Regions from separate parts of the Ferrimonas lipolytica genome, predicted to be linked through region 2. Evidence: riboswitches for the same ligand, from Rfam matches in the RefSeq annotation. Region 2 holds a riboswitch; the other holds the start of a gene.
What was found. Region 2 has a riboswitch for cobalamin ahead of cbiB (adenosylcobinamide-phosphate synthase CbiB). Riboswitches for the same ligand answer to the same signal wherever they lie in the genome.

Region 1: it holds a riboswitch for cobalamin, as region 2 does, so the genes downstream of both, HER31_RS06215 (TonB-dependent receptor domain-containing protein) here and cbiB (adenosylcobinamide-phosphate synthase CbiB) in region 2, are expected to answer to the same signal.

Annotation. Positions count from the first base shown of each region.
Region 1 covers NZ_CP051180.1:1,303,467-1,319,555, reverse strand. Annotated here, with positions in the region: gene HER31_RS06230 (cobalamin-binding protein) at 1-389, opposite strand, end outside; gene HER31_RS06225 (FecCD family ABC transporter permease) at 389-1,456, opposite strand; gene HER31_RS06220 (ABC transporter ATP-binding protein) at 1,368-2,201, opposite strand; gene HER31_RS06215 (TonB-dependent receptor domain-containing protein) at 2,212-4,041, opposite strand; cobalamin riboswitch at 4,195-4,366, opposite strand; gene HER31_RS06210 (hypothetical protein) at 4,612-4,911, shown strand; gene HER31_RS06205 (GGDEF domain-containing protein) at 5,183-6,256, shown strand; gene HER31_RS06200 (DEAD/DEAH box helicase) at 6,614-7,810, shown strand; gene HER31_RS06195 (ammonia-forming cytochrome c nitrite reductase subunit c552) at 8,237-9,601, opposite strand; gene pstB (phosphate ABC transporter ATP-binding protein PstB) at 10,055-10,897, opposite strand; gene pstA (phosphate ABC transporter permease PstA) at 10,946-12,247, opposite strand; gene pstC (phosphate ABC transporter permease subunit PstC) at 12,240-13,619, opposite strand; gene HER31_RS06175 (substrate-binding domain-containing protein) at 13,700-14,740, opposite strand; tRNA gene HER31_RS06170 (tRNA-Ser) at 15,363-15,453, opposite strand; gene HER31_RS06165 (Bax inhibitor-1/YccA family protein) at 15,662-16,089, shown strand, end outside.
Region 2 covers NZ_CP051180.1:1,056,056-1,072,144, reverse strand. Annotated here, with positions in the region: gene HER31_RS05010 (histidine phosphatase family protein) at 1-193, shown strand, start outside; gene cobD (threonine-phosphate decarboxylase CobD) at 273-1,301, opposite strand; gene cbiB (adenosylcobinamide-phosphate synthase CbiB) at 1,298-2,224, opposite strand; cobalamin riboswitch at 2,480-2,668, opposite strand; partial or broken gene HER31_RS18785 (IS5/IS1182 family transposase) at 2,968-3,255, shown strand; gene HER31_RS04995 (Crp/Fnr family transcriptional regulator) at 3,404-4,147, opposite strand; gene HER31_RS04990 (DmsE family decaheme c-type cytochrome) at 4,371-5,300, shown strand; gene HER31_RS04985 (MtrB/PioB family decaheme-associated outer membrane protein) at 5,312-7,312, shown strand; gene HER31_RS04980 (molybdopterin-dependent oxidoreductase) at 7,335-9,818, shown strand; gene HER31_RS04975 (DMSO/selenate family reductase complex B subunit) at 9,833-10,468, shown strand; partial or broken gene HER31_RS18780 (IS3 family transposase) at 10,680-10,970, opposite strand; gene HER31_RS04970 (Crp/Fnr family transcriptional regulator) at 11,476-12,219, opposite strand; gene HER31_RS04965 (DmsE family decaheme c-type cytochrome) at 12,448-13,377, shown strand; gene HER31_RS04960 (MtrB/PioB family decaheme-associated outer membrane protein) at 13,389-15,389, shown strand; gene HER31_RS04955 (DMSO/selenate family reductase complex A subunit) at 15,413-16,089, shown strand, end outside.

The DNA of each region.
Region 1 (16,089 bases), 250 kb from region 2:
GGCATGTCCGTAAGCTGAGCCAACTCAACTAAGCGCTGCGGTAACTGGTTTAACTCGGTTACGCTCGAATCAATAATAGGAACCCGCAGCATTTGTAACTGCCCCAACAACTGTTGATTGGTGTCAGCAAACGCAACTACCACTGCATCAGGCTGCAATAACAGTAACCGCTCCATATTAAAATGATCATAACTGCCAACGCGTTCGATCTGCTGTGCTTGTTCGGGGTAATCGGCGTACTCGACGGTAGCAATGATGTTGTCACCAGCGCCAACAGCAAACAGCAACTCAACCGAACTTGGCGTCAACGCCGCAATCTTAATCGGCGCCGCCAGTACCGATTGGCTTAACAGCATCACGACAATGAATACAAAATTAGCTCGTCTCATTAGGGCCTTCGTCGTTTAGCCAGCAACACAATAAAAAACAGGCTGCCCATAATCGCGGTAACCACACCAACGGGTAACTCCTGCGCCGGTAACAGTTGCCGTGCCAACAGATCTACCCAAACCATCATCACCGCTCCGAACAACGCGGTCACTAGCAGAGATACACGACTGGCACCACCAATAAGCATGCGGACAATATGGGGCACCATTAAACCAACAAAGCCGATGCCACCGCAGTACGCAACAAGTGATGCGGTAACTAACGCCGTAATCAACAACATCCCGAGCCGCAGTGGTACCACCGCAACCCCTTGGGTATGGGCGCTTTCATCACCGGCCAGTAAAGCGAGCAAGTGACGTTGAAACATCGACACCAGCGCTAACGCTACGGCCACCGCAATAAATGGGTACGGAAGAATCTCCCAACTGGCTCGGGCAAAGCTACCAAGGCTCCAAAATAGAACCGCTTGGGTTGCTTGGCTGTCACCAAAATAGAGCACTAAACTGGCTAACGAAGAGAGCAAGAATGAGATCGCTACACCGGCTAGGATTAACCCTTCGATTTCGCCATCACGAGCCATCACCATCACCACTGCAACCGCTACCAGTGAACCGAGAAAAGCACACAATGGCAAACTAAAGCCGGCAAAACCAAAACTGATGGCGACAACAGCCCCCAATGAGGCTCCAGCAGAGATACCAAACAAATAAGGGTCCGCCAACGGGTTGCGAGTGACACTTTGTAGCACCGAACCTGACAACGCTAAACCGGCACCACAGATGAGCGCGAGCAACACCCGTGGTAACCGCAACTCAATGACAATTCTATCTGAAATAGCCATAGCGGCAGGATCGCTCAAGCCACGCCAGAGCGCCATTGCCACCTGAGTCAATGTTAGTTCAGCACTGCCAATCGATATTGCCACCAACGGAGATACGACTAGGGCAGTAAGTAACAACAGTAATAGCCAACGAGGATTAACCATTGGCGTCACGATTTGGCTTAGGGTGGTATTGAAAAGTAACTCGTTGATACCTTTGAGTAGGGTGCTGATCGACAATGGCATCAACATGATAGATCCGTTGCAGGTTATCGCTGGTCAACACTTGCTGCGGTGTACCTTTAGCAACCAACCTCCCCTGTTGCAGCAACAGCAGTCGATCACAATAGCCCGCCGCAAGATTTAGATCATGAATCGAAGCGATCACGGTGATCCCTAATGAGCGAACTAACTGCAAGATCTCGATCTGATAGTAAACATCAAGGTGATTAGTTGGTTCATCGAGGATCAGGATCTGCGGTCGCTGCAGCAATGCCCGAGCGATAAGTAATCGTTGCTGTTCGCCGCCAGAGAGGTGTTCATATCTCTGCTCCGCCAACTCTAATAAGCCCACACGAACAAGAGTGGCATCAATCTGAATTCGTTCCGCCCGTTCATTACGACGGTGCCAAAAACGCTGTTGGGCCAGCAATCCGGTCGCCATAAATTGGCGCACCGACATCGAAAACCCCAACGGTGTATGTTGAGTCACCACCGCAACCCGCTGTGCCAATTGTTGCTGCGATAGCTGCGACAACGGCTGACCATTGAGCCGTATCCCCCCGGTGGTTGGCTGGAGGTACCGGTAAAGGCAGCGTAACAACGTGGATTTGCCGGCACCATTAGGACCAAGTAAGCCCACAAATTGGCCAGCTTGCACACTGAAGCTCACATCCGCCAGCACCAACTTTTGCGGACAAGCCCAGCTTAGTTGCTCAACCTCGATAACTGGTAGATCTTGAGTCGATTCGGTTCTTACCGCGTGCAGCATAAGCTTACCGTTACATTACGTAATAGCTAAGACTGAGATACCATTCTCGCCCGGGGGCATGGTAGCCCTCGACGCTGGTTGTCTCTTGATCAAATACATTGTTGAGTTTGGCACGAACGATCAGTTCGTCTGTTAGTTGGTAGCCAAAGCTTAGATCCACTTTGTGGTACGCTGATAAGAAGTCACCGCTGCCATCATAGTTACTGTCACCAGCAAAACGCTTGCCTTGATAATGGTAATCAAGACGCCCATCGAGTTGCTGCCATTGATACGAAACGGCGTAATCAGCTTCATGCTCAGAGCGGCTAACCAATTGCTCTCCAGACGATTTATCCTCAGTGTCTAAGTAGGTGTATGCCAACTCATGAGTTAAACCCCAAAACTGAAATTGGCTGCCAAACTCAACCCCACGCATTTGCGCATCAGCAACATTACTCGGCCGGTAGATCTCCCAACCAAACTGATCAAACTCACCGCTACCAGCCCAATCAATAAGATTTTCAATCTCGTTTTTGAACACGCTCAGGTACGCGCTAGCGCCGATTCGACTGTAATTAAGGGTAATTTCGGTATTTTTCGAGGTTTCCGACAACAGATCCGGATTGCCAAGCTCAGGCCAGAATAGGTCATTGAAGGTCGGCGCCTTAAAGCCGGTGCCGTAACTGGCACTGATCCGCCAATGAGAGCTGAGGTGATAGGCACTACTTAGATTGTATGAAGTTTCGCTATCAACATCTTCGACGTCATCAAAGCGGACTGCCGCTTCCAGTAACCATCCACCAAAGCGAGCACGCGCCAACCCATACACACCAATAAGATCACGGTCGCTAGTGGCATAATCACCATTGACCGACTCATTGTTATAGTCAACTCCGCCTATCGCCGTAACAGTGTCGTTAAAATGATATTGGTTGGTAAAATTGAGTTGGTCACGATCGGTTTGAAAACGCGATTTAGCGGCGACGCCATCTCGAAACTGGTCATTCCGATCACGGGACTGACCCACGCTAAATTGTGATTCAAACTGCTGTCGCTGATAGCGACTGGCTATATTCCAAAAGAAGTTATCAAAATCCGATTGGTCTGGACCCGTCGCAGCAAATATGTCGTCGTATTCGCTGTTGCCACTATTGTATTGGCCCTGCCACGCTATGCTCCAGCTTTGATTTAATGGCTGTTCACCGTTCAAACCAACAGTAATCCGATCGTAACCATCATCATCTGCTTCATCGGTATCCCGATACACATCAAAACCATCACTTGCTTCAGCGGCAACAGTCACGCTAGTTTGCCCTTCACCATGGCTAACCCCTGCACCAGCAGCCAAACGGCCATAATTGTCACTGCCAAGTTCAGCGGCAGTAAAGTACTGACCACTTTGCAGCTGTCGAGTGAAAATCTGAATCACACCACCGATGGCATCACTGCCCCACACTGATGCCCGTGGGCCTTTAACCACCTCAATCCGCTCAATCTGTTCCGGTGATACCGCTGAGAAATCGGTGCTGCCTAATGTGGCGGAACTCACTCGAATGCCATCAATTAGCACTAACACATGATCAGAATTGGCACCACGAACACTCACCGAAGCGGTTTGTGCACTGCCGCCACTTCGAGTAACACTTAAACCCGGTAAACGTTCAAGTAGATCCACCACTGATTTGGGCTGCAGAATTTCGATTTCAGCTCGTTCGACCGTATTTACCACCGCCAGCTGATACTCAGCGGCAGTGTCGAAACGAGAGCCTGTCACAGTAATGGTTTCTATATCAGCAGCGAACGCCGCAGATGAGGCAGCTGTGGTAATAGCAACAGCTGCAAAGCGCGTTTTTAAACTCATGATGTTCCCTATTAATTGAGTTAAAAGCGCGGGAAATGGTTTGAGGTAGCAATCACATCATGGTGACAGCAACAGAATAGCGTCGTCTTTATTGTTTAAGCACAACAGTGCGTACAGCAAAATTCAACCACCTGCTCAAGTAACCCGCTTGAGTCAAATCGGCAAATTTAGGCAGGTATCCTGGCTTTCAGCGTCTAGGGGCGCCCCTTCCCAGCGTAAGCCAGTGGTAACGACACCCCGCTCTGATCACAGTTGCGAGTACAGCCGCGGAATTTAACCGCGTTCCCTATTAGTCCCATTGGGCACCAAAATTCGAAGCGTTTGTTAACACTTAGTGCTAAGTGTGACAGAGTTGGCCATCAACTCAAGCAGAAACTCATAGGATTTCAGCAGGGTTCTGCAAACCGGTTAATTCGCATCGGCGCAGCCAGCTCCGCTAATGGCATGACATTAGTGCTGCAGTACTAACGGCCAATAACTCAGCAGTCGCTCACGAAATTACTAACTAATAACAGTAATTGGCGCAGTCTATTGCTAGCATTAAGCTACTTTACCCAATGAACGAAAACGATGATTGAGCAAACTTTTACCCCGAAAGCTAAAGATGAACTTATCTGCCTGATCCTGCACGCGCAGCACCTGATCAACGCTCAAACACTCTATCGTCAAGATGTGTCGGAGCAATTTGAACAAATCTTCCAGCCTGAAGGTGATACGGTTACCTGCCCGATTAGTGACGAAATCGTCAAAGCAGAACAGTTGGAAGCTTGGCTTAACGACAACCTCAATAGCGAACAGCGCGCCGAACTCGGTGACATCACCTTCGTAGCCATTGGCACAATTTTGCAGCTCTGGGCAGTTTGTAGTTAAGCCTCATAAGGCTGCTCAATAAGCCCGCTATCGCGGGCTTTTTAGTGGCTGAATGCCAACGCCGAAGCAAACTTCTACGACAAAATTTCGTTTGTTCCTCAGGAAAAGATGAAGTCGACTACAACTGTAAGTGAAGTATCTTCCAAACCAGTCACTATTACTGCAGTCACGGCCGTTTTCTAATATAATTTAGGATGACTATTGGCACGGATCGCCAATAACACAAGGTAGCAAGCTACCTTAGAACCATCAGATAAACGTTTGGAATGGAATGAATCCTCTACTCAACTATAGCCAGAGCGATAATACTCAAGGCGCCGACTTTGTCGAACATGAAATTGAACAGATAATTGTCACATTCGCAGTTATTGGCATCGTGGCGGTGGCATTAATGGGAACGCTATGTGCTTATTTAGGCAACTATCAATTAGTGTTCTTTGATTTAATTGCCGGAACCATTTTTCTGCTGGTATTGAAATTTCGTTCGAACTATCGTCTCGCCTCAACGATACTACTATTTAACCTTTATGGGTTATTAATTACGTTAATATACTCCGGCGGTTTTGGCGGTACTGGCCCTATCTGGATGCTGATCGCGCCACCGGTCACCTTTTTCCTCTCTGGCTTAACCCTTGGCGTAGTTAACATCAGCTTATTCCTAGTTGGCGCTATCGTTGCCTACTTCTTCGGTTATGTTGGCCAAGCCAACCAAATACTCTCGCCGGAACTAGCGTTACGAGTATTGCTATGTTTCATTCTTGTTACGCTACTCAGCGCTACCTATGAGTATTTCAAGCACAAATACAGTTCACGCTTATCACAGCTGGTTAAGTATAATGAAGCGCTCGCTAATCTTGACCCATTAACTAACCTAAGTAATAGGCGTTTCACCCTAAAACGGCTCGAAGAGCTATTTCAACAAGAGAAAGACTCCACGGCTTCGTTCGCATTGCTGTTGATTGATGTTGATAATTTCAAGTCAATTAATGACCGCTTTGGCCATGACGTCGGTGATCAGGTCCTTATACAATTAAGTAGCATCTTTCAAAAAGCCGTTCGAAAAAGTGACATCGTGTGCCGCTGGGGGGGCGAAGAGTTTCTGATAGTACTAACCGATGCCAGTAAATACAGTGCGGTGCAACTCACCGAACGGTTGCACCATGCAGTTAACAGCCATAACTTTATCAATGAACAGCAACTGGCGGTCACGGTAAGTGTAGGCGTACAACTGGTAGAGGAAGCCGATGCCAGCATTACTGAGAGCATTAAACAAGCGGATCTGCACCTATATAAAGCCAAGGCGATGGGCAAGAACACCAGCAAATATAACTTTGAAAATGCCTAATTATTGGCTGTGTCACAGTTAAGTATTGAAGTTTATCTCAAGCCTTCGGCTTCACCGATTACGGTGCTTTAGGCGAGGATGTCGCAGTGGCGACGGCACATTCTTGTATGCATTAGGGGGGAGCTCCGCCCCCTTTGGAATCCCCCTTACCATTATTCAACTAGCCAACCAGCCAGCCAGCGTTGCGCCATTTACGTGGTTTGATATAAAAGTCGTACTATTGTTGCCTCTGTTGGTTTTACTTGGTTACCACTCGACTAGGCCATTTAACCCACATGTATTCAGGACGTGCTCTGATATAATCCGTGCATAACGCTGATCCTATGGATCGTACTCCCCTAGCTAGCTGAGACCCTTATGCCATTCTCCCGCCTTGGACTTATCGAACCGCTCGTGCAATCAGTTACCGATGCCGGCTATAACAAACCTACTTCGATTCAAGAGAAAGCCATCCCAGTCGTTTTACGGGGTGACAACCTTATCGCTGCCGCACAAACCGGTACCGGTAAAACAGCCAGCTTTGTATTGCCAATCTTGCAGCAACTATCAAGCGCTGAAACCAAGCGAAAGAAACGCATTAGAGCGTTGATCATCGCCCCAACCCGCGAGCTAGTGGTTCAAGTTGCGGCCAGCGTAAACACCTACGCTAAGCACCTCAACCTAACCGCTTTAGCAATGTATGGTGGCGTTGATGCCAAACAACAACGGCAGGCATTGGTCGACGGTGTTGATATCCTAGTGGCCACACCTGGTCGGCTACTGGATATGTACACCCGCCGCGCGGTTCATTTCGACGAAGTGGAAGTATTGGTACTCGACGAAGCCGACAAGATGCTCGATATGGGCTTTATCGACGACATTGACGATATTGTTGCCAAGCTGCCAAGCGAACGTCAGTCATTGCTGTTTAGCGCAACATTATCCAAAAAAGTCCGCGCATTGGCGAAGAATGCGGTTGATCACCCGGTAGAGATCAGCATCGCCGCGGCGCAGGCCAGTAAGCCAAATATCGAACAATGGCTTACTACCGTTGATAAAGACAAAAAATCTGCCCTACTGAGTCACCTAATCCAAACAACGCCTTGGCAACAGGCACTGATCTTTATCGAAACCAAACACGGCGCCGCCAAATTAGTAAGCCAGTTAGAGAAACGCGGGATTGTTGCCGACTGTATCCACAGTGGCCGCACCCAAGAGATCCGTGAGCAGATCTTGGCGGACTTTAAAGCTGGCAAGATAAACTATTTAGTGGCTACTGGGGTTGCTGCGCGCGGTATCGACATTGATAACCTAGAGCGAGTGGTCAACTACGATCTGCCTTTTCCTGCCGATGAATACGTCCACCGTATAGGACGAACTGGCCGTGCCGGTGCCCAAGGTGAGGCGGTATCGTTAGTGTCTAAAGATGACTTCAAGAACCTGTGCATGATCGAAAGTCGTCTGGATCATTTGATTGAACGACGCCAAATAGAAGGTTTTGCACCACGCAAAGTGGTGCCAGTTTCGGTACTTAACTTCGTCCCGAAGGCTAAACGTAAGCCCACCGCCGAGTAAACAAAGCTTTTTATTCACAATAAAAAAGAATGCGTCGTAGTTAGCTGTTGAAGTTTATCTTAAGCCTTCGGCTCTGCCGGCTGCAGTACTCTTAAGGGGTTATGTCGCAGTGGCGACGGCACATGCTTGTATGCATTAGGGGGGAGCTTCGCCCCCTTTGGAATCTCCCTTGCCTTAAATCGCCGTCCAGAACGCTTCGCTGAACTGCTCCAATGCGGCAAAAGATCGGCGACGGTCGTGCTTTGCCCTTGTATCAACACTCACCTAGCCGGTGCTTAACAGCATAGGAAAGAACAACACTTAGTTGCTACACAGCCTAAAAAAATGCCACCGCATTACTGCGGTGGCATTAACTGACTTATCGCTAAGACAAACGGCCTGAGGATGATGAGAGTCGAGCCATACGCCTTAGGTTGCTAGTCGGTATCAGTACTGAACCTTAACTGGCCACTCTTTCTGCACACGCTCTTCTAAGAACTTCTTCTTTTGCGCGTCTAATTTGGCTTTATCCAAACCAACCAATACCTGCGCTTTGGCTTTAGTGGAGTAATCCGGGTAGGTCACTTCATTAACGCCGTGCTTAGCCAAGATAGCCTTCAGTTTAGCGCGGGCTTGCTCGCCAATCGCTTTCGCTTGAGCCAACTGCTCCAGCGCTAAGCTTGGGTTGTGAGCGTGGATGCCATGCGAAGCAATAGCGTAATCCCAACGCCACTGAGCATGACGAATATCCATCAACGATGCCTTCATCTCTGCTTCATCAGCACCAGCTTCCCAAGCGGCAGCTGCATCGAAGTGAGCCTTAGTAATTACCACTTCAGCCGCAGCTTGAGCAGAGTGAACTTCAGCTTTGTTAGCACGTAGCAGCTCAACCATGTCAGCCTTGGTATCATGACAATCGGCACAAACCGCTTCAAAGTTACCAATGGCATTACCAACGTTGTGGTTGCTGAACTCAACACCCTTTGCGTTTTCCTGTTTCGGCATATGACAATCGATACAGGTAACGTCCATTTCGGCGTGTACTGAAACCTTCCAAGTTTCCCATTCTGGGTGCTGGGCTTTCAGCATTGGAGCTTTAGAGATCTTGTGGGTCCAATCTTTAAAGTTCTTGGCGTCGTAATAAGCCAACATCGCATCAGGGTTTTGACCGCCATCCCAAGGGAACTTCACTTTCTTGTGGTCGGCGCCATCAAAGTGATATTCGACGTGACATTGGGCACAGGTCATTGCCGCTTTAATGTTGTCTTCTTGGTCTTCAAACTTTTCGCCCGCAGCTTCAAAACCGCGCATCGCAAATGGACGAGCCGGTGTTGGCTTGCCCGTTTCAGCATCGTGACAATCGGCACAACCGATGCTGTTGCTCATTTCGTGGCCCCAAGCGCCCCACTTTTTATCGGAGAAGTCAGCTTCGCCCACTTGGTCATACATACGGATCATGTCTGGTGTTTTACAACCCCAGCAGCTTGCAGCCATCGGTCCTTCGCTGCTATCCATTGGCCCACCAGTACGCAAACTGCGGGTTAGATCGGTAACAGCGTATTGGTGACCGCGAGGCTTGTTGTAGTCTTTTGCGAAGCCATAGCCGCCAAACAGAATTACCGCATTCGGGTTATCAGCCAGAATATCGCCCTTATCGGTCGATTCTTCTGTGCTCGCCCACGACGCGTACTGCTCTGGGTATTTATCTTTCCAGGTTGGGTTGCTGTAATCAGCAGGACTATTTTTGGCTATCGCGCTACCACAAATGGCTGCGATGGCTAATGATAAAGCAAGCTTGTTAAGGCGCTTCATGATCATCTCCGTTGTTAGTATGTGAGGCATACTAAGCGGGCTGACTTTAGCACCATATACCCCCAAAGGAGTAGGTGAGCAAAACTTAACTGTAGCTCCAATATTTGCTCTACCACAACGAAGCTTTTTGCTTTTCTTAAATAGAGTTAAATTTTAAACAAAAAACTCAAGACACTGATTAATATAAATTAAATCACCAACAACTTATTTATTACCAGTTCTGATGGCGCTATTTCATGGTGTTTCCCAGCCAAGTTCAGAGTTACAGCAATGATTGAGTAAACCGTTTCACCCAAGAGGCACCAAGTAGCTGCACTGCCCACAGTAATGAGCCGTAACCAGAGTTAGCCCCATCGGTTTGGTGCAGCAATGTTGGCAATGATAGCGATCAAAAAGCCAATTGCATTGCAATTGGCTTGGATATCAATATCAACACCTTGTTGCAGATAAACGCTAGCCAAAACGACCGCTGATGTAATCGGTTGTCAAACGATGTTTAGGGTTGTGGAACACCTCTTGGGTTGAGTTCACCTCGATCAAATCACCCAAATGGAAATACGCGGTTCGATCCGACACCCGCAGCGCTTGCTGCATCGAATGGGTAACCATCACTATACTGAACTGCTGTTTCAAGTCGTAAATCAACTCTTCAATAACCTCAGTTGCAATGGGATCCAACGCCGAGCAGGGCTCATCCATAAGAATAACCTCGGGGCTAATCGCGATGGTACGGGCGATACACAAACGCTGCTGCTGACCACCTGAAAGGCCGGTGGCCGGTGTATCTAACCTATCTTTTACCTCGTTCCACAATCCCGCTTTGGTTAATGACTGCTCCACCAGTAGATCAAGATCTGCCCTCGCCTCCACCAATCCGTGCAGCTTAGGCCCGTAGGTGATGTTGTCGCGGATAGACTTCGGAAATGGGTTGGGGCGCTGGAACACCATGCCGACTTGCGAGCGCAGCTCGACAATCTCCTGCTCTTTGCTATAGATATCTTTGCCATCAAGAGTAATTGACCCTGTGACCCGACAGCCGTCAACGGTGTCATTCATCCGGTTCAAACAGCGCAACAGGGTTGACTTACCACAGCCTGACGGACCAATCATTGCCAATACTTCACGCTCACCGATATCCAGACTGACGTGATTGATCGCCTGTTTTACTCCATTGTCGTAAAACACATTGACGTCTCGCACCGCCATTCGCGGGTTTTCAATAAACGGCACACCAACGGTCAACCGTGACTCATCGGTGCGATGGTGTACTGACGACTTAGGCTTTACCTTAGCCATTATTGGGCTCGGCATCGCTCGAATAATTTCACTCATAAACAATAACTCCTACCAACGACGCTCTAAGCGTTTGCGCAGCAGCACCGCACAAGTATTCATAAAGGCAAGGAACGCCAGCAATACCATAATTGCCGCCGACGTATTCTCTGCAAATCCTTTTTCTGGGTTTTCTGCCCATAGGTAGATCTGCACTGGCAATGCGGTAGCAGCGTCGAGTGGCCCCTGCGGTACATCGACGATAAAGGCCACCATACCGATCATAATTAGCGGTGCGGTTTCACCCAGTGCCTGTGCCATTCCGATAATAGTACCGGTGAGCATGCCCGGCATCGCCACCGGTAACACATGGTGTGTAACCGACTGTACCTTCGACGCACCAACCCCTAAAGCGGCGTCCTTGATTGATGGCGGTACCGCTTTAATTGCCGCCCGTGACGAGATGATAATCGTTGGCAAGGTCATCAACGACAGTACCAATCCACCAACCAATGGGGCTGAGCGTGGCAAATCAGCCAAGTTCAGGAAGATTGCCAACCCCAATAGACCAAAGACAATCGAGGGCACTGCTGCAAGATTGTTGATGTTTATCTCGATCATTTCGGTCCACTTATTCTTCGGCGCAAACTCTTCCAAATAAGTTGCCGCAGCAACGCCGATAGGAAAGCTTATTAAGAAACAGACCAACAGAGTGTAGAAAGAGCCTACAGTGGCACCCCAGATCCCAGCTAATTCAGCATCACGACTATCACCATTAGTGAAGAAGTTACGGTTAAAGACCGTACGCACCCGTCCCTCGTTAGCCAACTGTTTGTACCAACCAATCTGTTGGTTTTTGAATGAACGAGAGCCCTCTTCGACGCTGGCATCAACATTACCTTTGTTATATTGGTTAAACAGATCGCCAGCTTGGGCCCAATAACTGAGGTTTTGGCCTAGCAAGGAAGGCTGTGCAACCACCATGTCACGCAAGTCATATTCAGCCCCAGTTGAGATAAACGAATACAGTGCCTTGCGCTCTTTACGGCCTGAGATTGCGATCTCCTGTTTTATCGCCTCTCTTAACACCCTACTGTAATCAGCTTGGAACAATGCCTGTTGAGTTAGTTCTCCCTCAGCAAGATCCAGCGTCTCTTTATCTAACGAGATGTCTAATTTTATCTCGGTGGTGTAGAACGCAGTGTATCCCTGCGAAACGATAGCGCTTAATAACACCACTAGAAACAGGATCGCGGCGCTGATAGAGATAATGCCGTAGTAACGAAATCGACTCTCTTGCGCTTTTCGCTTAGCCAGTGAAGCACGAACCTTTTGCTGCTTGGTCTTGGCTATTTGGTTCAAAATATCAGTCATATTGTTCTCGATACTTTTTGACGATGCGCAATGCCACAAAATTCAGAGCCAACGTCACCACAAATAGCGATAAACCCAGAGCAAACGCCGCCAAAGTTTTAGGGCTATCAAACTCCTGATCGCCAATTAGCAAGGTGACAATTTGCACGGTGATGGTAGTGACCGACTCAAATGGGTTAGCAGTAAGATTGGCCGACAAGCCTGCAGCCATCACCACAATCATGGTTTCGCCAATAGCACGGGACACGGCGAGCAACAAGCCACCGACAACACCGGGCAACGCCGCCGGTAGCACCACGCTCTTAATGGTTTCTGAGCGTGTTGCTCCTAAGCTCAGAGCCCCGTCTCGCAGCGACTGCGGTACAGCGGTGATAACGTCATCAGATAGTGACGAAACGAACGGGATGATCATTACCCCCATAATCAAGCCGGCGGCCAACGCACTCTCTGACGACACCGATTCGATGCCAATGGCGGTGGCACTATCGCGGATTAGCGGGGCAACCACCAAAGCAGCGAAAAAGCCGTAAACAACGGTTGGGATCCCAGCTAACACCTCTAGCAGCGGTTTACAGATGCTCCGCACTCGGGGCGACGCGTATTCCGCTAGGTAAATTGCACTCATCAGCCCAATCGGTGCCGCAATGGACATCGCGATGAATGAAATCATCAGCGTTCCGGTCAATAGTGGAATAAAGCCGAATGCGCCGCTGGCACCCTGTTGGTCAGCTCGCAATGCCACTTGTGGCGACCACTGCAAGCCAAATAGAAAGTCCGTCAGCGGAATAATATTGAAAAAGCGGATCGCTTCAAATAACACCGAAAGAACGATGCCGAAGGTGGTGAGGATCGCCAAAATTGAACAGATCAGTAGGAACCCGCGCATAACGCTTTCTACGTGGGGCCGAGCCCGTAACTTCGGTCCCACCAGCTTCCAGCCGAAAATGAGCCCCGCTACGGCGAGTGCAATTAAGGCGGCAAATTTGATGTTGTCACCTAAAGCGAGCAGATGTTGATAATGCGCCGACGCGTTGATTAGCCAAGCGTGGTCGGTCACCTTGATGCCACTGGCAACATGTTGGATCTGGCTATAGATGAGTGAGTGGTTGGTTCCATCGCTGAGCACCGAATCAGGAACGCCCGCCATCACCAGTGACTGAATAATACTCGCTGAAGAGATGCTCCAGACAAACAGTATGAGCAGCGCCGGGAGCGCTGTGACAATGGCCGCGAGCATGCCGTAATAGCTAGGCCGGGAATGGAGGTATCGAAGACCGCCATTGGCGCTGGCTAGTTGCTGGGCGCGCTTGCTGGCGATCACGTATGCACATACGGAAATACATACCAATATGACTAGAAGCAATGAATTCATAAAACCTCAGACTAGTCATGGGACGACTACCGAAGTAGCCGTCCCGTATCCTAAACAACTGCTGGTTTAGCTAGCAGCCGTTACAGGTTTGGGGTCAAGCTTTTGCCAGCCGAACGCACCAGCTTCCACTCATCTGCAGCCAGTGGAATCAGCCCACGGTCGGTTAGGTAACCCTCATCACCAATCGCTTTCTTGGAAGTGAACGCATCGACGTACTCTTGCAGCCCAGGAACGGTATCTTTGTGGTCTTCTTTAACGTAGAAGAATAAAGAACGAGAGATCGGATACTCTCCGGAACCGATACTGTCAAAGGTAGGTGCTATCCCCTTGATGATTGAAGGCTGTACTTTGTCGGCATTCTCTTCAAGGAAGGAGAAACCAAATACCCCGACTGCATTGGGGTTTGCAGCCAGCTTTTGCACAATCAGGTTATCGTTTTCGCCAGCTTCGATGTAGCCACCATCTTCACGCACAGAGCGGCAAACGGCTTTGTACTTTTGCTTATCGGTTTTCTTAAGTGCTTTGATCTCTGGGTAGGTTTTACAGCCGCCCTCTAACGCCAATTCGGCAAATGCGTCACGGGTGCCAGAGGTGGGTGGCGGACCTAATACTTCAATCTTGATGTTAGGTAGCGCTGGATTTACTTGCTGCCATGTTTGGTAAGGGTTTTCGATGAGGTTGCCGTTCGCATCAGGAACCATCTTGGCAACGCCGTTATAGACATCGCGCAACGAAAGTTGAAACTGCTGCGCCTTCTTAGAGTTAGCCAAGACGATACCATCGTAACCAATCTTGATCTCAACGATGTCGTTAACCCCATTTTTGGCACAAAGCTCAACTTCAGAGGCCTTAATCTTGCGTGAGGCATTAGTAATATCTGGTGTTTTGTCACCGATGCCAGCACAGAAAAGCTTTAAACCGCCGCCAGATCCGGTCGATTCAATCTTTGGAACGGCAAAGGCGGTTGTTCGGCCGAATCTCTCAGCAACCACCGTTGCGAATGGGAACACCGTTGAAGAACCGACGATGCTAATGTAATCACGAGATGCGGCACTTGCAGGCCCACTTGAAGCTACCGAAAGCGCTACGGTTGTCGTAGCAATTAGCGCTTTAATGTTCACATCAACCTCCTGTTGACTGGGTTTATAGAGAGAATCCGAACCACGGAACCTAATAGACCACAGCAAAATTGCAGTTTTATGACGTTAAATAGCAAACACTAACAGTTCGCATTTTGACAGCAGAAATCGATTTATCCCAGCTGGGGAACAATGAGAAAAAACATAGGATAATATAATTTAAATTAATAAAATTAGTTACTTAACCAAGTTTTCCGTTTCATTTTGGTTGAACCTAACTCAATATTGTCGGCTAATGTCGTGACCAATTGAGGCTGTGTATCGACTAAGTGTTTAGCTAATCAATTCGGTCAAGGCACCGGCTAGACAGTTCTGATACAGGGGTTAAGCACTATCGCTATTGATCTTCTGCCGCATTGGAGCAGTCCAGCGAAGCGTTTGGGGCTGCAACCTAAGGCAAAGGGGGACTTTTAAAAGGGGCAAGGCTTCCCTTTGGATACCGTCGCCACGCCATCTTGCTTAGCTAAAACAGATTAACTAGCCGTGCCTATGGCAAACCTAAACAGCGAATTACGACACAGTTAACTAAAATCGCTTAAGGCTATTACCCCTAGAACGACAAAACCCGCTAACTTATTGCTAAGTTAGCGGGTTCGCCTAAATATGGCGGAGGGATAGGGATTTGAACCCTAGAGGAGCTATAAACCCCTGCCGGTTTTCAAGACCGGTGCATTCGACCACTCTGCCATCCCTCCGGCGGAAACGAACTATAGAGATCCACTGCGCTACTGTAAAGAGGCAATTCAATACTCTTGCGCCGTTTGCTGCGGATTTAACCAGTCCAGCAGCTAAACTAAGATAAATCCGTTGTTACAAGCACAATGTTGATGAAACTAAGCGAAACTGCGATAGTCTAACGCAGTGAATCAAATTTTTACGCTAACGTCTTAGGAGCGAGTATTTATGGAAACCCGTCGTTTTGAAACGGCTCAGACCCAAGGGGTCGAAATTAACCGTGTATTGCGTAACACCTACATGCTGCTGTCAATGACACTGCTGTTTGCTGCTGTTGTTGCTGGTACCGCCATGGCATTAAACCTACCTCACCCAGGTTTGATCATCACCCTGGTTGGTTTTTACGGTTTACTCTTTTTAGTAGCTAAAACTCAAGACAGCGCGGCCGGTATTCCAGCGGTATTCGCTCTTACTGGATTTATGGGTTACACCTTAGGTCCAATCCTGAGCATGTACTTAGGTGCCGGCATGGGCGACGTTATCATGATGGCCTTTGGCGGCACCGCGTTGGTGTTCTTTGGCTTATCTGGTTACGTATTGATGACCGGCAAAGACATGTCGTTCATGGGCGGCATGATGCAGGCTGGTTTCTGGGT
Region 2 (16,089 bases):
TCGCATCCGTCGTTTTTTTGAAGTAATTAATATTAATAACAATTCATCCATTATCATCGTCACCCATGGCGAATGGATTAGAACTTGCCTGAACTATTACCATGGGCTGCCGCCTTGGAGTAAGGAAACACTAGTTCCAGCCAACTGCGAATTAATTGAGATTGATTACGAAAAAATATCAAGGCTACCATGAAAATTTGATAGCCAAGCGACATTAATGGTTGAAACATATTATTTTAGCGAATTTGTTTTCTGCAAAAAATAAAATAACGTTAAGTTAACTTACTAATTGCCGCCGCCAAACGTTGCCACTGCTGCTCATCATCAACCAGACCAAAGCGAATACCATCCTGTTCATCGGTAAGGCGTGTGAATACGCCATCCGCACACAACTGCTCGTGCCACTGCACTGCCTTGTTGCTGTAGAGGGTTTGAAACAGATCGGTTCCCGCCAACGACGCACCATGGCACAACAACGGCTGCAATAGCGCCTGCAAACGTACCGTTGCTGCTGCTAAGCGCTGTCTTTGTGTTAACTGCCACGGTGTATCTTGCAACGCCCGCATGCAGATCTGCCGAGCAGGGCCGGCAATAGTCCACGGGCCAAGCTCATAGGCGCAAGCACTTAACAGCTGGCTTGGGGCTAACACAAACCCAGCTCTAATACCGGCTAAGCCAAAAAACTTACCAACCGAGCGCAATACCACTAGCCCCGGCTGTGGGCATAAGTGACTTATCGACTGGCTTAAATCAACGTCAGCAAAGGCTTCGTCGACCACCATTAAGCCACCTTTTTTTGCCAGTTGTTGCTGCCACTGCAACAACGTTTTCGCATCGTATAACTGCCCAGTGGGATTATTGGGGTTTATCACAACCAGCGCATCAACCCCAGCAACAAACCGATTATCTAACGACGGCGGATAATGGTTAATGATCCAACCTGCTCGTTGCCACGCTTTTTGATGCTCTTTATAACCCACCTGTGGCAAACCAACTCTCATCTGCTCAGCGCGCCAGTCGCCGCTAAGCTCAAGTTGTTTGCGCCAAACCTCGGGCAAGGTTTGAATGGCCGCTTGCGAACCAGCTACCGCCAACAGCGATTGGCACTGATAATAGTCGCGCGCGGCTTGTTCGAGGCCATCTTCCTCCTCCGGCAAGCGGTTCCAATGTGCTGCTGCGATGGCAGTATGAGGATAGGTCCAAGGGCTGACACCAGTAGACACATCTAACCATTGTTCTCGGGGAATGTTGTAGCGAGCGATCATTGGCGCCAAACGGCCACCGTGGTGGATTAGGCTCATACCAATGTTCCTGTAATAAAGTATAAAACGATGCAGAGCAGCGCTAACCCACCAGCCCAAGCCCAAGCACCATAATCCACAAGTGCGCAAGCCTTGCGGATGGCGCTAGCGTCGGCATAGGTGCCAACACCAAGCAGCGGTTTATCGCAGCGGTAGCCGTCGTATTCAGCGCCGCCGCCGATGGTTACGTTCATCGCCCCTGCCCCTGCGGCCATAACCGGACCTCCATTAGGGCTAGCGCATTGCCGCCCCTGCAGCCAAGCACAACGCAGCGATTGGCGGAAGTTACCTTGAGCGGCGTAGGTCAGTACGGTTAGTCGTGCAGGGAGCCAATTAAGCAGATCATCAAACTTAGCGGCTGCCCAACCGAATTGATTAAAACGCTCATTTCGATAACCCCAGCGGGCATCTAAGGTGTTGGCAATGCGGTAGATGATTGCCGCAGGTGCGCCACCAACAATAAACCAAAATAGCGCGCCAAAGACGGCGTCATTGCCGTTCTCAAGCATCGATTCTACGGTCGCACTAACCACTTTAGGTTCGTCGAGGCTGTCGGTTTTTCTGCTAACGATGTAACTCACTTTAGTGCGGGCGTCCTCGATGGTACCGCTGGCCAGCGCCAGCGCAACGGCAGTGCCATGCTCGGTCAAGCTGCGCCCACCAATAACCAAATAGAGGATAATAATCTGCAACCACAGCGGTAACTCAAGCAGATAAAGTACTAAGCATGGCAACACCAGTAGCGCTAGCGCAGCTACGCCAAATAGCTTGCTGTCGTTATTGAGGCGGGCTTCAACCTTGGTGATGATCCTACCCAGCCCAACCAGTGGGTGGAAACGACGAGGCTCCCCCAACAAGTAATCGAGCAGCAGTGCCATCATCAGCGCCAGTGAGATCTGCCACAGCGGCATCGTTGTTATCATTGTTGTCCGGCCTATAAGTGGTCATTTCTAGCCTTAGCCAGTAGCTCATAAAAGATGAGCATCAGCGTAGACTGAGATAGGTAAACATTTACTTGGATTACCAAGCAAAATCATTATCAAAAACGGATGGAACGTTAACGGCGCGGACAACGGCAGACAGGAATAGCGGACCGACCACCATTGCCTAAAAGAAGGGCTATGGCCTTAAAATTAGTCGATCATATTTGATGCTTATCTGCTCAAGAAACCCGCTTGAGTCAAATCAGAAATGAGGTAGGTATCCTGGCTTCCAGTCTCTAGCAATGCTCCTTCCCAGCTGATACGTAGTTAGGTTGTATCGGCCAGTGGTTCTTGCATTGCGCTCTGGTTACAGTTGCGAGTACAGCTACGGTATTTATCCGTATTCCCTATTAAGCTTAAAGCGCCTCACTCTTGCCAAAGATAATAGCTTTAACTTCAACAGCATATAACTGTGGAGATCACACTCTCCCATTCACCAACTAAAGTGTGTGACTTTCTACAGTCATTCGACACTGATATAGAAATGCTCTGTGATGTTGGTTGCTGCTGACTGGTGTTAGGCCTGCGGCGTGGCAGCAGTTGTGTTTTCATGGGGCGGATGTCGCTGTAGCGACGACACATTCTTGTATGCAAGAATGTGTGTATTAGGGGCGCTTAGTCCCCTTTGCAATACCCTCTGCCTTAGGTCGCAGTCCCAAACGCTTTGCTGAACTGCTCCTATGCGGCCAACAACCCAACCCAGCTCTAACGCTGCTCTGTAAAAAGGCCAGCACCCTCGAAATGAAGCCGTAAAAGCATTGCAAAAGGATAAATTAAAGCAGTGGAAAAAGGATAACGAATACCACCTTCGGACGTTGTCACAAACGGCCATCTAACGTTATAAACAACTCGTTAGTTCAAAGCTCAGGCTGTGTTATTACAATCGGCAAGTTGCTGAAGCATTAGCTGGTGTTGAAGCAATGAACAAACTCATAGTGCTAGGTATTCCCGTTCGTCAGGCATCTGCATAATCAACTAGATGTCTTGATTCAGCTGAATCTTGAGCAGGAATTTGATCATATATGGACGCTCCGGTTTCGTAAGTAATCATCAGTTAAAACCGTTAGCTAAGTTGGAGGGGAGGTGCGTCCATGCCATTAACAAGGCCACTATTATCCACTAGGGCATTTGAGGGTCTTGCTCTGCCATATTTTCTATTAAATCCAAGTCAACTAGATCAGTGAAAAGCTCGAAAGAAAGCACTTCAATCCCACCATACTTTTTCTTTATCGCTCCAGTTTTAACCGCTTCATTAATAACTAAATTTGCGTAAGTTTGAGTCACACCACAATATTCAGCGACATCTTGCTGACGAATAGTTACTTCCTCACCACTTTTTAGTTGATAAATTGATAATAAATATAATGTAGTTAATACGTATTGTTTCTTGTCTATGGCAGAGCCTAAGACCAACCAGTTACGCTCAGCATATAACTTATAGGTGTATACTTTGATTGTAAGCTCAAAGATAGAAGAAAATTCTTTTGCCAACCTTTGTAGATCCTCACCACGAATGGAAATGACTCTACTTTGCCGCAGTGCTATGTAATTGGTAACTTGTCGCCCGCCCGGAGGGTCACCATGAAAACAGTAACCAGCAGCAGCAAACCCGGCACACCTAAGGGTACCCACAGGGATTTCCAGTAACGACTTTAAAAAGCCAGAACAAAGAAAATTAACGGCTGACATTTCATAATCGGCAGTAAAAGTTTCGCCTTTATCTAGTTCCCGAACAATGCAGCAATCAAGCACGCTAGCGATGGCATCATCATTCAAATTAGATTTTCTTAAGAAACTTTCAAAGTCATTTTCGAATGCGTGACTGATTTTATCAAAATCCGATTCACCTTTAAATTCCGACAAAGGTAACCCCTTACTATTGAATGCATAAAAAAACGAACGCAGCTCGAAGAATAACACCCTAACATCAGGTTAATTACCGCCTAACTCACGACATTAAAAATTATTAATTACTATTGAGGAAAACGAGTCATGAGTCAATGGGATTATTATCTAGTTAATAATTAGATAATATCCAATGTTGCATAATAACGTTGTTCCAAAATTTAAAGGCACAAGGAATATTATGAATTCAATATGCAACTTATGGTTACGAAGGGCTGCAATCGGCATAATTTTAGCCTTCCCGTCGATAGTTACCCATGCCAATCCTGCCACCCAATCCCTGCTACAAGATAAATTCATCGCAGGCAAATACTCCACTAAGGGCGCCGACAGCTGCCTCATGTGTCACGCCAAGTCCGACACCGTCATGGCCCTGTTCGCCGGTGCCCATGGCAACACTGCCTCCAGCGACGGTCCCATGGCACAGCTGCACTGCGAAAGCTGTCACGGCCCTCAAGGCAAGCACAAGGGCAAAAACGAACCCATGATTGCCTTCGGTGCCGACGGCAACGTCTCCGCCGAACTCCAAAACACTGTCTGTCTTTCTTGTCACCAAGACAATGAGCGCCTGGCTTGGCATGACTCCGTCCATGTCGATGCCGACGTCAGCTGCGTCAGCTGTCACCAAGTTCACGCAGCCAACGACACGATACTAGCTCGCGATCAACAAAACGCCGTCTGTAGTCGCTGTCATACCGAGCAGCGCGCCGCCATGCACAAACGCAGCAGCCACCCGCTGGAAAACAACGCCATGGTCTGCGGCGACTGTCATACGCCCCACGGCTCCCTATCAGAGGCCGCACTTAAACAACCTTCGGTTAACGACAGCTGCTTTGAATGTCACGCAGAGATGCGTGGTCCATTCCTGTGGGAACACGAAGCGGTCGTCGATGACTGCAGCAACTGCCACAACCCTCACGGCAGCGTCAACGACAACCTGCTAACCCGCAAGGCCCCGCAGCTGTGTCAGAACTGCCACCAGCCCGACGGTCACCAGTTCAACGTTGAACCTACCGACGGCAACGTCTTTACCACCGGGCAGAGCTGCCTGAATTGCCACAACCAGATTCACGGCTCCAACCACCCTAGCGGTAATTACCTACGTAAATAAGGAGAGCAAGCATGAACGCAAAACTCAGTCTGGTTGCCCTCGCCATCATGAGCGCCGGCACCGCACACGCTTCCGGGTTTGACCTTAACGACGCCAACCTCGAAAGCATCAACAAGAACAAATGGAGTTGCAAACGCTGCGTAATCGAACAGCATGATGGCTACATCGGCATCAGTGCCCTCTACGTCGATGCCGACGATGCCCGCGCAGCCACCCGTTTCGGCGATGAAGACGGATTCACCGGTGCCCTTCAGGCCGATATCGATGCCACCAACGACGGTGCCCGAGTACAACTTCAAGCCGACGACTTCGGGCTAGAGACCGGCCGCATTGAAGGTCAGTATCGCAACGACATCCTGCGCCTACACGGTGGCTATCAGTCCATCCTGCATGTCAACGCAGATGACGCCATGACTGACTATGCCGTTGGCAACGACGTCATTACCGATACAGGTAGTGCTCACAACACCACCCTCGAGCTTAAGCGCGAGAACTGGTTTACTGGCATCGCCTTGAATGGCGAAAGCAGCGATATTGGCTGGAATACATTTATCGATTATCGCTACACCGATAAGACCGGCCAGCAGGTCAAATCCAGCCAGTTTATCGACCTCCCCGACGCCAATGATTCCACCACCCCGGCCAACTACGTCGCTCCAGTCGATAACCAAACCCAGATCATCACCGCCGGCGGCCAGCTTAGCGGCCAACACTGGCTTGCAGGCCTGAATTATCACGGCAGCCTGTTCGACAACAAGCTCTCCGGCATCAACAACTCCATCGGCGGTAACGTTCAGGCCTATGCGCCCGATAACGAAGCCCATCGAGTCAGTGCTGACGGCCTCTATCGTTTTGACAATAACAGCCTCAGCGGCCGGGTAGTCCGTGGCTGGCTTTATCAGGACGATGACTTTGTCACCATCGACGGTGCCATACCCGGCATCACCAGTACCGACGCTGAAGTCGAAACTTGGGACATCAATCTCCGTTGGAACTTCCGTGCCAGCAGTGCCTTACGCATCAAGGCAAAAGTGGATTATCGAGAGCGCGACAACAAGACGCCGATTCGCGCCTTTGAGTCTATCGACTTCGATCCCAGCAACGGCCGCGCTGTTGAAAACGTCGCGCTGGACAGCGAGCGCACCGCCTATCAGCTGCAAGCCAACTACCGGATGATGACCGGGGCCAAGCTGATTGCCGGATATCAGTACATCGATAAAGAGCTCACCGATACCGTCACCGAGGACACCAGCGAAGACCGTCTGTTTGCCAGCTTGCGTTACACCCGTCTGGCCAACTGGGACTTCAACCTCGATGCCGAATTCGGCAGCCGCGATGGCTCCGGCTATCAGGCCGATGCCGCCACCAGCGACGAGGACAACGCCCTGTTGCGTAAGTACCACATTGCTGACCGTGACCGCACCCAAGTTGAACTGGCGATTCGTCATACCCCACTGGCTGACCTCAGTATCGACACCAAGCTGCGCTACGCCATCGATGACTACAGCGACACCCAAATCGGCCTGACTGAGTCCACCGACACCGGCTACGACGTCAGCATCAACTACCAGCCGATGACCAAGCTCGACCTGTATCTGTTTGCCAGCCAACAGTGGATTGACTCCGAGCAGACCGACCTCAGCTTGGCCAGTCGCTATAACACCGACTTAAGCGACCAGTTCGGCTTCGTCGGCCTCGGTGCCAGCTACGCCGGCCTGATGCAGGACAAGCTCACCCTCGGCATCGACTACGGCTACGCCGAGTCTGAATCCGAGACCGAACTGAGCACCGGCAGTGCCTATGGCGATTACACCGCCTGGTCACACAACGTCGACCTCTACGCCGAGTACCAACTCAGCCAACAAACCAAGGTCAAGGCCAACTACGGCTACGAGCGCTACTACGACAACAACTTCGGCAGCGTCAACAGCAGCAGCTACACCACCCTGGGCAACCTCAACAGCAACTACGTCGCACACTCGGTCATGCTGACCCTCAGCTACGCCTTGTAAACCATTAAAAAGGAAACTATTTATGCAAAGACGAGACTTCTTAAAACTCAGTGCCGCCACAGGTACTGTTAGCTGTGTCACCGCTTGTGGCAGTAAAAGTAACGATGAGCCAGTACCCACAATACCTGAGGTAGCTGAAGTCGAAACACTTTCGGCATGCGAAGCAAACTGCGCCGCAACCTGCGCATTTAAGGTCATCAGCCAAGATGGCGTGCTCAAACGCGTCGAACAAGAGAACTTCTACGAGGATGGTTTTGACATTCGTCAGCATCGCCCCTGTGCCAAAGGCTTAGCCGCCTTCCAGAAAATATACTCTCCTGATCGCATTCAAAACCCTCTCAAGCGGGTTGGGCCTCGTGGCTATAAAGACAGCTACGTCGAGATCAGTTGGGACCAAGCCTTTGATGAAATCGCTGAGAAACTAACGGCAATATACGACAATTATGGCCCTCGAGCGGTACTGAATGGCGGTGGTTCCAATTATGGGGGGAGTCATTCAGGCTTTTGGGTAACAAACCTACTGTCCGCAGCCGGTGGCTGCATCACAACATTTGGAGCCATGAGTTTTGCTCAAGTCGCACGTATCATGGGTCACGTATTTGGTGGTTTCGATGCCGAACGCGACTTTTCATCAGTAGTAGAGATGCAAAACAGCGACTTTATCTTGTCGTTTGGCTTCAATCCACTGGAAACCGCTGCAAACGGCAGTGGCATGGGGTTCGAATACAACCACGTGGTTGATGGCAAGCCACTGATCATCTTCGATCCGCGCTATACCGATAGCTGCTTGGGTCGAGAACAGGAGTTTCACTTTGTACGCCCAGGCACCGACGCCGCCCTAATTGAGGGCATGGCCTATCACCTGATTGAAAACAACCTGATAAATGAGACCTACCTAAGGGAAAAATGTTACGGCTTCTTCGCCGAAGACGAAATGGTCAGCCCTCATGACAGCGATCGTGTTTTACCTGCAGTATCTGAGGAAGATAGTTATCGTGGTCACATCCTTGGCCTCAAAGACGGTATCGCCAAAACCCCAGCATGGGCAGCCAAAATCAGTGGCGTACCTGAAAGTACAATCAAATCTACCGCCGAAAAACTCGCAGCAGCCAAAAGTCCCTTTGTCGTTGCAGGTTGGGGGATGCAGCGTCAGTTTACCGGTGAGGATAATGTGCGTTCTGTGACTACCTTAGCGCTAATGGTTGGAGCAGTAGGTAATCGCGGTAACAGCACTGGCGAATTGCCTGATTCAAAAGGTTACCTCTACCCCATTCCACCATTGGTAGCCAACCCAATCGCTTGCGCAGTGCCGGTTCATGGATGGCCGCGACTGATCCGTGAGGGCGAAACCATGACTGTACTTAAAGATAACATTCGTATTGCGGACGACGACCTCGATGCTAATGGCGATGGAGTTATTGGACAAAATACCAAGGCTATTTTCGTGCGCGGCGGCAACCCATTTAACCAGCAGTGCGATTCAATGAAGATCCGTGAGTTGCTGACCGATCCTGCTGAGGTAGAACTTATTGTCACCATCGATACTCACCTGACCCCCTCGATGTACGTTAATGACTACATCTTGCCCGACAGTACCATGTATGAGCGCGAAGATTTTCCTGCTACCAACATGGATAACGGTGCCATGGGTTTCCTTATTGCCACTCAAGGAATACCACCAATTGGCAATGTGAAATCGACTTTTGAAATCTGTTTAGAAATCGCCAAAAAAATGGGGATTGATGAACTGTATAGCTCTGGCTGCAGCAACGACGAAGAGGCACTCGTAGCTACCTACAACTTCACCCGTATGATCCGCCCTGATCTTCACCCTTACATGCCAGAAACCTGGGCAGAGATGAAAGAGAAGCAAATGGTGAAATGGGCTCGGCCGGTGGAAGACACCGATGAATCCGCCCGCTGGCACGTTGGCTATTGGGATTACGTACAATATGGTACCGAACCTTTGAACACGCCCACCGGTAAGATCGACATCTATTCACACGATTTGCAGGAATATTCTGAAAAAAGTGAGATACCTGAATATTGGCCTAAAAATTCTGGTGGTTATATTAACGCCACTCCCAAATTTATGATTGGTCCCGAGTCTTACTTGGATAGCTCCGAGACTCTTGATGAGTTTCCATTGCAACTTTGCGGCTATCACACTAAGGCTCAGGTACATACTCAATATCAAAGTACATGGGTAAAAGAGGCGATGAACCCAGCCGCATGGGTTAATCCGATTGATGCAGCCGCGCGCTCAATAGTCTCTGGCGATATGATTGAGATTGAATCACCGCGAGGCAAGACCCAAGTTGAAGCTAAGGTAACCCCACGAGTTATGCAAGGGGTGGTTGCTCTTGGTCAAGGGTTAAAATTTAATCCAGAAGGGGGAGTATGCAAAGGCGGCAGTTCTAATACACTGACCTCACATGACTATAGCTCTCCGGTTGATAAAGCCTGTGGTGTTGCCACTTGTCGCATCAATATTCGTAAACTTTAAAAGGGGCTAAAGACATGACAGATGAAACTCAATTGGCATTCCATTTTGACCAAACCAAGTGCAATGGTTGTAAAGCGTGCCACATGGCTTGCAAAGTAAAATTAGAGTCCAATCTAAACGAGATACCCCGCCGAGTATATGAATACGTTGGTGGCGGGTGTGTCGATAACGGCGATAATACATTTACTACAACAGTATTTGGGTATTATACCTCCGTTGGTTGCAATCACTGTAGTGAGCCGGTATGTGTCAAGGCATGCCCTACAGGCGCGATGTACAAGCAAGCTAGTGATGGATTAGTTAAAATCGATCAATCGGTGTGTATTGGCTGCGGTAGCTGCGCTCAGGCGTGTCCCTATGATGCTCCGCAACTTGATACGGCTCGCCAAGTAATGACTAAGTGCGATGGTTGCAGTGATCGACTTGCGCAAGGCAAACAACCGTACTGTGTTGCTAGTTGTACTCAGCGAGCACTCGACTTTGGTACAGTGGATGAAATGATTTCAAAATACCCTAATGCAGCAAGAGCTGATACCGCTCCACTGCCATCGGTTTCGATAACTACCCCCAATCTGTTCATCAGTGCCAACCCTAATGCTAAAGCATCTGGAAGTGCCGAAGGATATATCATAAACCTAAAAGAGGTTTAACATACAAGGCCGCTTAATTAAGCCTATTAAGCGGCCTATCTATTAACTAAAATATAAAATGATTTATTTACTTAGAGTGTAAAATATAAAAGTTAGCATTAACATAAAGTCAAGCAACTGGGAGTTCAGACCGAGAATTTAAACATTCAGAAGGTCAATCAATTCAGGGGGCGTTGTTGAGCAATTTGATCCGGTCAAAGTCGACACCGGACTAAGCACTATTCTTTTGTTCATTGTTTTCTGAGCTGAGATAGCTAGGAGGGTTGTGCCTTCTCGTTCTGTTGTAATCACCCTCAATCTACTCAAATACGGCCTGCCGCATGGTTTCACGATCCATGATGGGTTTATATTAGGTAGCCTCGACCTTTAGCGAATGAAACAATCTCTCGACGCAGGCATTGTCCCAGAAATTCACCTTACGGCTCATGCTTTGGCGATATTAATATTTTGTCAGCAGCGATCTTAAAGCCAACGAGCAATATTGGCTCCCGCGGTCGCAGTAGTCTTTAGGGGCGGATGTCGCGGTAGCGACGACACATTCTTGTGTGTATTAGGGGGCGCTTAGTCCCCTTTGCAATACCCTCTGCCTTAGGTCGCAGTCCCAAACGCTTTGCTGAACTGCTCCTATGCGGCCAACAACCCAACCCAGCTCTAACGCTGCTCTGTAAAAAGGCCAGCACCCTCGAAATGAAGCCGTAAAAGCATTGCAAAAGGAGAACTACCCACTTGTGTTTCATCCTGCCCGAGGCGAGCATTAGACTTCGGCACAATGGAAGAATTGACAGCAAAATATGGGAATAATGCCGACCTTAGCCCACTGCCATCATCAAGCATTACTTCACCAAATGTTATTATTAAGAAAAGCAAGCATGAGAATGCTACCGCTCAACTAATGAACCCTAATGAGTTGTGACTTTTGCAATAAGTCAGTAATGACGCAGCGCTAAGACAAAAGCCCTCGCAATCGCGAGGGCTTTATAATTACTTTACCAAAAGTAATGTGCCTACTAAAGAATTTGAGGTATGTGCTCGATAAGTTCCTTGATTAACTTCCAATCAACCAATTCAATAAATTTCTTGCGGTCAAGAACCTCTATCCCCCCATAACACTTTTTGAAGGCTCCTGAAGCAGTGCTCTCGTTGATTGTCGAGACGACATAAGGAACAGTAACGCCGGAAATATCGGCTAAGTCCTGATGCCTAACAACCACTTTTGGGTTACTCTCAATTTGAAAAATACATATAAAAAACAAAGACATAAGCACATGTTGTTTTTTATCTATCACTGAATTTAGAACCCACCAATTCCGCTCATGATAAAGTTGATACGTATAAACTTGTAGCGTCAAATCAAATATTGCAGCATCGAGTTGAGCGAGTTCTCTAAGACGCACACCTGGCACAGAAATGACCTTGCAGTCTTTTAAGGCTGTGTAGTTAGCAACTAACCTAGAAGAGGGCGGCGCTCCATAAAACCCCCAACCTGGAAGCACAAAACTTGCAACTCGAGCATTATCCTCAACCAACATAAGTTCATTTTTAAGCAGGCCAGACTCCAAATAATTTATTGCTGAAGAATCATAATCAAGGCTAATACTTTCCCCCTTAGATACCTCCCTTACGTAAGAGGCTGAAGAAATATTATCAATAGATGAAGTAGATATTTCATACATGCGTAAGAAATCACGAAAACTTCTCGCGCATGATCGCTTAACATACTCGTAAGTTGCTCTGTCTTCACCGTTCAACATTTTTAAACCAACCCTGTTCTATCACAACCATATGCAAGATATTTTTATCGAAATTATATCAATCAACTATCTGCATTTTGTGTTCAACCTCTAGTTTTTCTCACATCAGAAAAGGTCTGAGTCGAAACTTAGATTCCAAACCTCGCCAACATTAAACTGGTTAATATTTGAGGAAGTGCGACTTCTGCATAATCTCCAGCTTACGGATCTCCACATCTAAGGAAGACCATGAGCCTAACCAAAATAACGAAGAAACAAGCATTGGCGCTTAGCTGTCTGTTTGTGATACCGACGATAAGCGCTAAACCCCTGCAACCGACTCAGCAGTTGCTGCAAGATAAATTCATCGCTGGCAAATACTCCACTAAGGGCGCCGACAGCTGCCTCATGTGTCACGCCAAGTCCGACACCGTCATGGCCCTGTTCGCCGGTGCCCATGGCAACACTGCCTCCAGCGACGGTCCCATGGCACAGCTGCACTGCGAAAGCTGTCACGGCCCTCAAGGCAAGCACAAGGGCAAAAACGAACCCATGATTGCCTTCGGTGCCGACGGCAACGTCTCCGCCGAACTCCAAAACACTGTCTGTCTTTCTTGTCACCAAGACAATGAGCGCCTGGCTTGGCATGACTCCGTCCATGTCGATGCCGACGTCAGCTGCGTCAGCTGTCACCAAGTTCACGCAGCCAACGACACGATACTAGCTCGCAATCAACAAAACGCCGTCTGTAGTCGCTGTCATACCGAGCAGCGCGCCGCCATGCACAAACGCAGCAGCCACCCGCTGGAAAACAACGCCATGGTCTGCGGCGACTGTCATACGCCCCACGGCTCCCTATCAGAGGCCGCACTTAAACAACCTTCGGTTAACGACAGCTGCTTTGAATGTCACGCAGAGATGCGTGGTCCATTCCTGTGGGAACACGAAGCGGTCGTCGATGACTGCAGCAACTGCCACAACCCTCACGGCAGCGTCAACGACAACCTGCTAACCCGCAAGGCCCCGCAGCTGTGTCAGAACTGCCACCAGCCCGACGGTCACCAGTTCAACGTTGAACCTACCGACGGCAACGTCTTTACCACCGGGCAGAGCTGCCTGAATTGCCACAACCAGATTCACGGCTCCAACCACCCTAGCGGTAATTACCTACGTAAATAAGGAGAGCAAGCATGAACGCAAAACTCAGTCTGGTTGCCCTCGCCATCATGAGCGCCGGCACCGCACACGCTTCCGGGTTTGACCTTAACGACGCCAACCTCGAAAGCATCAACAAGAACAAATGGAGTTGCAAACGCTGCGTAATCGAACAGCATGATGGCTACATCGGCATCAGTGCCCTCTACGTCGATGCCGACGATGCCCGCGCAGCCACCCGTTTCGGCGATGAAGACGGATTCACCGGTGCCCTTCAGGCCGATATCGATGCCACCAACGATGGTGCCCGAGTACAACTTCAAGCCGACGACTTCGGGCTAGAGACCGGCCGCATTGAAGGTCAGTATCGCAACGATATCCTGCGCCTACACGGTGGCTATCAGTCCATCCTGCATGTCAACGCAGATGACGCCATGACTGACTATGCCGTTGGCAACGACGTCATTACCGATACAGGTAGTGCTCACAACACCACCCTCGAGCTTAAGCGCGAGAACTGGTTTACTGGCATCGCCTTGAATGGCGAAAGCAGCGATATTGGCTGGAATACATTTATCGATTATCGCTACACCGATAAGACCGGCCAGCAGGTCAAATCCAGCCAGTTTATCGACCTCCCCGACGCCAATGATTCCACCACCCCGGCCAACTACGTCGCTCCAGTCGATAACCAAACCCAGATCATCACCGCCGGCGGCCAGCTTAGCGGCCAACACTGGCTTGCAGGCCTGAATTATCACGGCAGCCTGTTCGACAACAAGCTCTCCGGCATCAACAACTCCATCGGCGGTAACGTTCAGGCCTATGCGCCCGATAACGAAGCCCATCGAGTCAGTGCTGACGGCCTCTATCGTTTTGACAATAACAGCCTCAGCGGCCGGGTAGTCCGTGGCTGGCTTTATCAGGACGATGACTTTGTCACCATCGACGGTGCCATACCCGGCATCACCAGTACCGACGCTGAAGTCGAAACTTGGGACATCAATCTCCGTTGGAACTTCCGTGCCAGCAGTGCCTTACGCATCAAGGCAAAAGTGGATTATCGAGAGCGCGACAACAAGACGCCGATTCGCGCCTTTGAGTCTATCGACTTCGATCCCAGCAACGGCCGCGCTGTTGAAAACGTCGCGCTGGACAGCGAGCGCACCGCCTATCAGCTGCAAGCCAACTACCGGATGATGACCGGGGCCAAGCTGATTGCAGGCTATCAGTACATCGATAAAGAGCTCACCGATACCGTCACCGAGGACACCAGCGAAGACCGTCTGTTTGCCAGCTTGCGTTACACCCGTCTGGCCAACTGGGACTTCAACCTCGATGCCGAATTCGGCAGCCGCGATGGCTCCGGCTATCAGGCCGATGCCGCCACCAGCGACGAGGACAACGCCCTGTTGCGTAAGTACCACATTGCTGACCGTGACCGCACCCAAGTTGAACTGGCGATTCGTCATACCCCACTGGCTGACCTCAGTATCGACACCAAGCTGCGCTACGCCATCGATGACTACAGCGACACCCAAATCGGCCTGACTGAGTCCACCGACACCGGCTACGACGTCAGCATCAACTACCAGCCGATGACCAAGCTCGACCTGTATCTGTTTGCCAGCCAACAGTGGATTGACTCCGAGCAGACCGACCTCAGCTTGGCCAGTCGCTATAACACCGACTTAAGCGACCAGTTCGGCTTCGTCGGCCTCGGTGCCAGCTACGCCGGCCTGATGCAGGACAAGCTCACCCTCGGCATCGACTACGGCTACGCCGAGTCTGAATCCGAGACCGAACTGAGCACCGGCAGTGCCTATGGCGATTACACCGCCTGGTCACACAACGTCGACCTCTACGCCGAGTACCAACTCAGCCAACAAACCAAGGTCAAGGCCAACTACGGCTACGAGCGCTACTACGACAGCAACTTCGGCAGCGTCAACAGCAGCAGCTACACCACCTTGGGCAACCTCAACAGCAACTACGTCGCACACTCGGTCATGCTGACTTTTAGTTACGATTTGTAATGGTTTTAAAAGGAAACAACATTATGCAAAGACGTGATTTTCTAAAACTCAGTGCCTCCGCCAGTGCGGTCAGTTGCATCACTGCCTGCGGCAGCAAGGACTCCGATACTCCGCTACCTCAAATACCAGAAGGCAGTAATGAACAAGTCCATTGGTACGGTTGCAGCTCCAACTGCACCAGCATTTGTCCAATCAAGGTGATCACCGAAGATGGCGTAGTGACTCGCATCGAGACCGACGATCTTATCGAAGACAGCAGTGGCAACCCGCAACACCGCGCCTGCCTGCGTGGCCGTTCGGCTCGCCAGAAGGTATTGGCGGCAGAACGATTGACAGTTCCTATGAAACGAGTTGGCCCCAGAGGCTCAGGCGAATTTGTCGAAATTAGTTGGGAGGAAGCATACGACACCATCCACGCTAACCTCAGTCGAATTCTCAATGAATACGGTAACGAAGCGGTTTACTTTCCAAACGGATCTGGCACCGTTTTCTCAACGATGTCTGGTCAGGATTGGTATGGAGCCGGTGTCTGGGGCGCCAAGCTAATGAATCTGCTTGGAGGCCACCTAGGCAGCTATTATGGCTATAGCTATGCCGGAGTGATGGAAGCGTATTACCGCACCTTTGGTACGGTGGAAGCGACAGGTAGTTCCATGAGTGTCGCGCAAGAAAGTGATTTGATTTTCTCACTCGGTTACAA